Regions from separate parts of the Isoptericola sp. NPDC056578 genome, predicted to be linked through region 1. Evidence: riboswitches for the same ligand, from Rfam matches in the RefSeq annotation. Region 1 holds a riboswitch; the other holds the start of a gene.

Region 1 (3,136 bases):
GCCGAGGTGCCGCGTCGCGGCGAACAGGTACGGGGCCAGCAGGAGCGGGTCGTGCTTGGGCCCGCCGAACGCGGCGCGCACCCGCAGGTCGAGCGTCTCGGGCCCGCCGAGGGACGGCGCGTCCTCGATGATCAGCAGGTCGAGCCCGGCCTGGTCCAGCGCCCGCGCGGACTCCTGGTAGAGGTCCGGCCGGGTCCAGTCGTAGCCCCACCCGAGGGAGTCGTGGCCCCAGCCGTGCGGGCCGAAGCCGCGCGCGAGGAACCAGCCGAGGTGCTGCAGCCGGGTCATGCCGCCACCGCCTTGAGGCCGCGCTCGAGGTCGTCCAGGAGGTCGGGCAGGTCCTCGATGCCGACGGACAGGCGCAGCGTGCCCGGGTGGACGCCCTGCGCGGCCTGCTCGGCCGGGGTGCGCAGCACGTGGCTGGTGCTCGCCGGGTGCAGCACGAGGGAGCGCACGTCGCCCACGTGCGTCATGTGCGTGACGACCCCCAGGCCCTCGACGAACCGGCGCGCCGCCGACGCGCCGCCGTGGAGCGTCACCTGCAGGACGGCGCCCTGCCCGTCGGGCAGGTAGCGGCGCGCGAGCCCGTCCGACGGGCTCGCGCCGAGGCCCGGGTAGTCCACGTGGTCGACCTCCGGCCGCCCGTCGAGGAACCGCGCGACGGCCAGCGCGTTCGTGCTCTGCCGTGCCACGCGCAACGAGAGCGTCTCGACGCCCTGCCCCACGAGGAACGCGTTGATCGGCGACGGGGTCGGCCCGAACCGCGGCGCGACGCTCTCGCGGAGGTAGGCGATCCGGGCCCGGCCGCCGTGCCGCTCGACGAGGCTCGCCGCGCCCAGCCGCGACGGGGCGACCAGGTGCGGGTACAGCCGGCCCGACGCCTCGGCGTCGAACGTCCCGGCGTCGACCACCACCCCGCCCAGCACCGACCCGTGCCCGGCGAGGAACTTGCTCGCGGAGTGCACCACGACGTCGGCGCCGTGCTCGATCGGGCGCAGCAGGTACGGGGTGGCCAGCGTGTTGTCGACGACGAACGCGAGACCGCGGGCGTGCGCGACCCGCGCGATCGCGGCGAGGTCGTGCACGTCGCCGCGCGCGTTGGGGATCGACTCCAGGAACACGACCCGGGTGTCCGGGGTGATCGCCCGCTCCCACGCGCCGACGTCCGCCGGGTCCGCGACGAAGTCGGTCTCGATCCCGAGGCGGGGCAGGTTCTCCAGGAACAGCCCCCGCGTGCCCTCGTAGAGGCTGGGCGAGGCGAGCACGCGCTGGCCCGCGCCGACGAGGCCGAGGAGCGTCGTCGTGATCGCCGCCTGGCCCGAGGCGAGGAACAGCGCCTCGGCACCGCCCTCCAGGCGGGCGATCCGGCGCTCGACGGACTCCGTGGTCGGGTTGCCGTGGCGCGTGTACGCGTATCCCTCGCCGGCGCCGAAGTGCGCCTCGGCGTCCTCGTAGCCGGCGAACCGGAACCCCGCCGTGAGATGGATCGGGGTCGCTCGAGGGCTCGCGCTCCCGGGGCCGTCGCCCTCGGAACCCCCGGCGTGGACCTGTGTCGTCGTGAACCCGTGGGGCCGGGTCGGGTCGGTGGGGTGCGTCTCGGTCAGGGTCGTCAACGTCGTCTCCAGGAGAACCGTGCTTACCCCCGCGCGGTCGCGCAGCGGTCAGGTCGCTCCCGGGGCACCCCGTCACGTCGAAGGGTTGCCGGCCAGCCAGCCGGGCCTTGGCACTGGCGCTCGTCACCTGGGGCGCAGGGAAGCCGACGAGGGCGCGGCCGTCAACCCCGGTCCGGCGCGGTCTCGTATGCCGGACCCGCACGTGCTGTCCCAGCTACCGCAGCGACCTGACGAAGCAGACGCTCGACTCGGGCGGGTAGGGCGGGTACGGCGGGATCCGCCGCCACCCCTCGCGCTCGTAGAGCGCGACCGCCTCCGGTTGCAGCACACCGGTCTGCAGCCGCAGCTCGCCGATCCCCCGCTCCCGCGCCGAGCCCTCCACCGCCGTCAACGCCGCGGCCGCCAGGCCGCGCCGCCGGTGGGCGGGGCGCACGAAGAGCCGCTTGACCTCGTACGTCACCGCGTCGGTCGCCGCGTCCGGCGTGCCGAGCCGGCGCAGCGACGCCGTCGCGACAGGCTCGTCGCCGACGAGGGCCAACCAGGTCACGAGGACCTCCTCGGCCGTCGGCACGACCTGGAGGCCGCCGGGCGCGCGCGCCGCGAACAGGCGGGCCCGCTCGGCGCGCAGGGCGGCGTAGCGGGGCGCGAGGTCCGCGTCCATGGCGTCCCGGAGGGCGGCCACGCGGGGGTCGTCCCATCCGGTGGCGACCCATCGCGCCGGTCCCGGCGGGCCGTCCCCGGGAGTCGCGGGGCCGGGGACCCTGGCGGTGGCCGTTCCCATGCCCGCCCTCAGCGCAGGAACGTCGTGACGACGTCGTGCAGCGCGGCGGTGGTGAGCTCGAGGGAGGCGACGTCGACCCGCTCGTCGTTGCCGTGGAACAGCCCGCGCCACGCGCCGGGGTCCCAGTCGGCGCTGAGCAGCCCGAAGCCGTAGGCCGGGACGCCGCGGCGCCGGTAGAACCGCCCGTCGGTGCCGCCCGTGCCGAGGGTCGGCACCACGGGGGCGCCCCCGGTGCGGGCCGACACCGTCCGCTCGATGACGCGGTACAGGTCGTTGTCCGTGGGCGACAGGGAGGGCTCGCCGAACCGGTCGCCCACGATCTCGACGTGCTCCGCCAGGTCCCCGAGGGTCTCGGTGAGCAGCGCCTCGACGTCGCCGGGCCGGGTGCCCGGCAGGACGCGGATGTCGAGCGTGATCTCGGCCAGGCCCGGGATGACGTTCGGCTTGGACCCGGCGCCGATGACGGTCGGGGCGAGCGTCGTGTGCGTCGTGGCGTGCGCGACCGCGCCGAGGGCGCCGAGCCGCGGGAGCGCGTCGTCGAGCCGCTCCGGGTCGAGCAGGGCGGCGCGCAGGTCGGGCTCCGGCGCCAGCGCGTCCACGTACCGGCGCCAGAGGTCGCCGACGACGACGGGGCCGCGGGCGGCGGCGATGCGCCGCACCACCTCCGCGGCGATGACGATGGCGTTCCTGCTGCCCCACGGCCCGGAGCCGTGCCCGGGCCGGCCGTGCACGCGCAGCAGCC
Region 2 (3,136 bases), on a different contig from region 1:
CGGCACCGCCATGCTCCGCACGGCCGGGGTAGACGCCGCCGCCTTCGCCCCGTTCGCCCGGCAGATCGCGGAGGGCGTGGCCGCCTGGCTGCCCGGCTACGCGGAGCAGGTCGACAGCGGCAGGTTCCCGGCGGAGGCCTCGGCCCTCGAGACGGACGCGCGCGCGATGGCGCACCTCGTCGAGGAGAGCGCGGCGCTGGGCGTGAGCACCGAGCTGCCGAGACTGCTCAAGGCCGTGGCCGACCGTGGCGTCGCCGCGGGCCACGGTCACGAGCAGTACCCGGTGCTGATCGAGGAGTTCGGCCGCCCGACGCCCTGACCTGCCGGTCGCCACCCGGAGGACCACGACCTGAGACGTCGGCGTGCGAGCCGGCGGGCACGCGCCTACGGTCGGTGCTCGAGGTCGTTCGTCCGACGGAAGGAGCCCCGATGGGACTGGGAGACAAGGCCAAGCACCTGGCGGAAGAGGCCGAAGGCAAGGCCAAGGAAGCCACGGGCAAGCTCACCGACGACGAGAGCAAAGAGGCCGAGGGCAAGGCCCAGCAGGCCAGCGCGAACCTCAAGCAGGCGGGCGACGACGTCAAGGACGCGTTCAAGGGCTGACCCGCTGACACGACGGGGCGCCACCGCACGGTGGCGCCCCGTCGTCATGTCCGCCCGGGGCGGGGCCGACGGCTCAGAGGTCGTCGGGCAGGCAGCCGAACGCCTCGTCGGCGCCCAGCGCGGCGGTGGCGAGCAGCCCCTCGAGGCCGGAGCCCTCGGGCACGGGGCGCGGGTCGTCGACGACGACCCACAGCCCGTCCACGACGTCGTACTGCGCCTGCGGCCCCTCGGTCACGAGCGAGCGGACGGCGGCGACGAGCCGCTCGACCTCCTCGCCCGCGGTGCCGAGGCCCACCGACGCGCGGACGGCGCCGGCGTCGAAGCCGAGGCGGCCGAGCAGCGGGTGGGCGCAGAACCGGCCGTCGCGCACGCCGATGCCGTGCTCGGCGGACAGGTACGCGGCGACGAGGCCGGGGTCGTACCCGGTGACCGTGAACGTCACGACGCCCACCGGGTCGACGGCGTCGTCCCAGACGTGGACGACCTCGACGCGCTCGATCTCGCCGAGCCCGTCCACGAGCCGGCGTCGCAGGGCGTCCTCGTGCCCGGCCGCGACCCACGGGTCGAGGGCGGCGAGCTCGTCGCACGCGGCAGCGAGCGCCACCGCGCCCACGACGTTGGGCGAGCCGGCCTCGTGCCGGGCGGGGCCCTCGTGCCAGTCGGTCGTGGTGGTGCGCACCCGGCGCACGGCGCCGCCGCCGGCCAGGTACGGGGTGCCGGCGTCGAGCCAGTCGCGCCGGCCGACCAGGGCACCGGCCCCGAACGGCGCGTACGTCTTGTGTCCCGAGAACGCGACGTAGTCGACGCCCGTCTCCGCGAGCGAGAAGCGGCGGTGCGGCACCAGCTGGGCGCCGTCGAGCACGACGCGCGCGCCGGCGCCGTGCGCGGCGGCGACGACGTCGGCCACGGGCAGCGCCTCGCCGGTCACGTTGGACGCGCCGGTGAGCGCCAGGAGGGCGTAGGGGCGGCCCGCGGCAGCGGCCGACCCCAGCTCTTCCTCGATCTCCGCGAGGGTGGCGGCCACGGACGGGCCGCCCGCGACGACGGTCGCGTCGGTGACGCGCTGCCAGGGCAGCAGGTTGGCGTGGTGCTCGATGTCGAGCACGAGGACGCGGCCGGGATCGCCCGTGGCCGGGTCTGCGGGCACGCAGCCCGCGAGCAGGTTGAGCGAGTCCGTCGTGTTGCGGGTGACGATCGTGAGGTCGTCCTCCCGGGCTCCGACGAACGCGCCGATCGTGCGGCGGGCCGTCTCGTACAGGGCCGTCGAGACCTGCGACAGGTAGCCGGCGCCGCGATGGACGCTGGCGTACAGCGGCAGCACGCGCGCGACCCGGTCGGCCACGGCCTGCAGGGCGGGCGCCGACGCCGCGACGTCGAGGTTGGCGTACGGCAGCTGACGGCCGTCGACGAGCGGCACGAGCGTGTCGCCGCCGACGACGGGCAGCACGGGTGCGACGTCCTGCACGGCGCCGACGCGCACGGCGGGCACCGCAGGCGCGGGGGTGAGCGTGGTCATGCGTGGTCCTCCTCGGTCGTGCCGGGGAGGTGGCTCCCCGCGCTTGCCCGCGCGCCGGACGGCGCAGGGCCAGGTCGTCACCCGGGGCACCCCGCCGCGAGAGGAGGGTTGCCGGCCAGCGAGCCGGGGCTTCGCGCTGGCGCTCTTGACCTGCCGCCCATCGTGCGTGCGCAGCACCACACGGTCAAGCGGAGCCCGCCCCCTTCTCACGATGCGGTCGCGTGAGACGCTGGATGCATGCCCGATCGCACCGTTCCGGCCTCCGGCGCGCCTCCGGGAGGCCCCGTCGGAAGCCCCGTCGGAACCCCGGCCGAGCTGGTCGCCCGCGCCCTCGCCGGCGGCGACCTCCACGCCGCAGGGCTCGCCGCCCGCGCGGCGACCGGGGACGACGCCGCCGACGTCCTCGACCTCGTCGGCGGGCGGGCCGCCGCGGGCTCCGCGCCCGCGACCGAGCTGCTGGTGGAGCTGCTGGACGCGTCCGGCGTCGTCCGGCGCTTCGTGCGCGGCGCCCTGCTCGACGAGGCCGCCGTGGACGACGTCTCCCAGGACGTGCTGGTCTCCGTGGCGACGTCGGTCCGGTCGTTCGCGGGCGGGTCGCGGGTCACCACGTGGGTGCACGGGATCGTGCGCCACCGGGTGGTCGACCACCTGCGACGGCAGCGCGCCACCGCTCCCCTGCCCGACGACGACGTCGGGCCGTCGGAACGGATGAGCTCCCTCATCGCCACGCGCGCCACCGTGCGCGACGCGCTCGCCGCCCTGCCCGAGCTCTACCGCGAGCCCGTGACGCTGCGCGACATCGAGGGCCTGCCCTACGCGGAGGTGGCCGACCGTCTGGGTCGCAGCGTCGGCACCGTGAAGTCACAGGTCTCGCGCGGCCGCGCGCTCGTGGCCGCGGCCCTCGGGAGCCTGTCCTGATGGCCGCGCCCGCCGCGCCCGAGCCGCTGCTCGGGCGGTACCGGGTGGGCGACGTGATCGGCGTCGGGTCGTTCGCCACCGTGCACCGCGCCGTGGACG

Evidence for each region. A riboswitch is a leader RNA that binds a small molecule or an ion and turns the genes downstream of it on or off. The one in region 1 is predicted to bind S-adenosylmethionine.
Region 2: linked by a shared signal. The riboswitch ahead of ACFQ80_RS12055 (aminotransferase class V-fold PLP-dependent enzyme) and the one ahead of ACFQ80_RS01415 (O-acetylhomoserine aminocarboxypropyltransferase/cysteine synthase family protein) in region 1 are both predicted to bind S-adenosylmethionine.

What each region holds. Positions count from the first base shown of each region.
Region 1 is NZ_JBHTVC010000002.1:97,287-100,422, forward strand. It holds gene ACFQ80_RS01410 (LLM class flavin-dependent oxidoreductase) at 1-288, opposite strand, end outside; gene ACFQ80_RS01415 (O-acetylhomoserine aminocarboxypropyltransferase/cysteine synthase family protein) at 285-1,613, opposite strand; SAM riboswitch class IV at 1,628-1,741, opposite strand; gene ACFQ80_RS01420 (GNAT family N-acetyltransferase) at 1,828-2,295, opposite strand; gene ACFQ80_RS01425 (M20/M25/M40 family metallo-hydrolase) at 2,403-3,136, opposite strand, start outside.
Region 2 is NZ_JBHTVC010000026.1:14,954-18,089, forward strand. It holds gene ACFQ80_RS12045 (NAD(P)-dependent oxidoreductase) at 1-319, shown strand, start outside; gene ACFQ80_RS12050 (CsbD family protein) at 430-603, shown strand; gene ACFQ80_RS12055 (aminotransferase class V-fold PLP-dependent enzyme) at 677-2,119, opposite strand; SAM riboswitch class IV at 2,154-2,270, opposite strand; gene ACFQ80_RS12060 (RNA polymerase sigma factor) at 2,357-3,037, shown strand; gene ACFQ80_RS12065 (protein kinase) at 3,037-3,136, shown strand, end outside.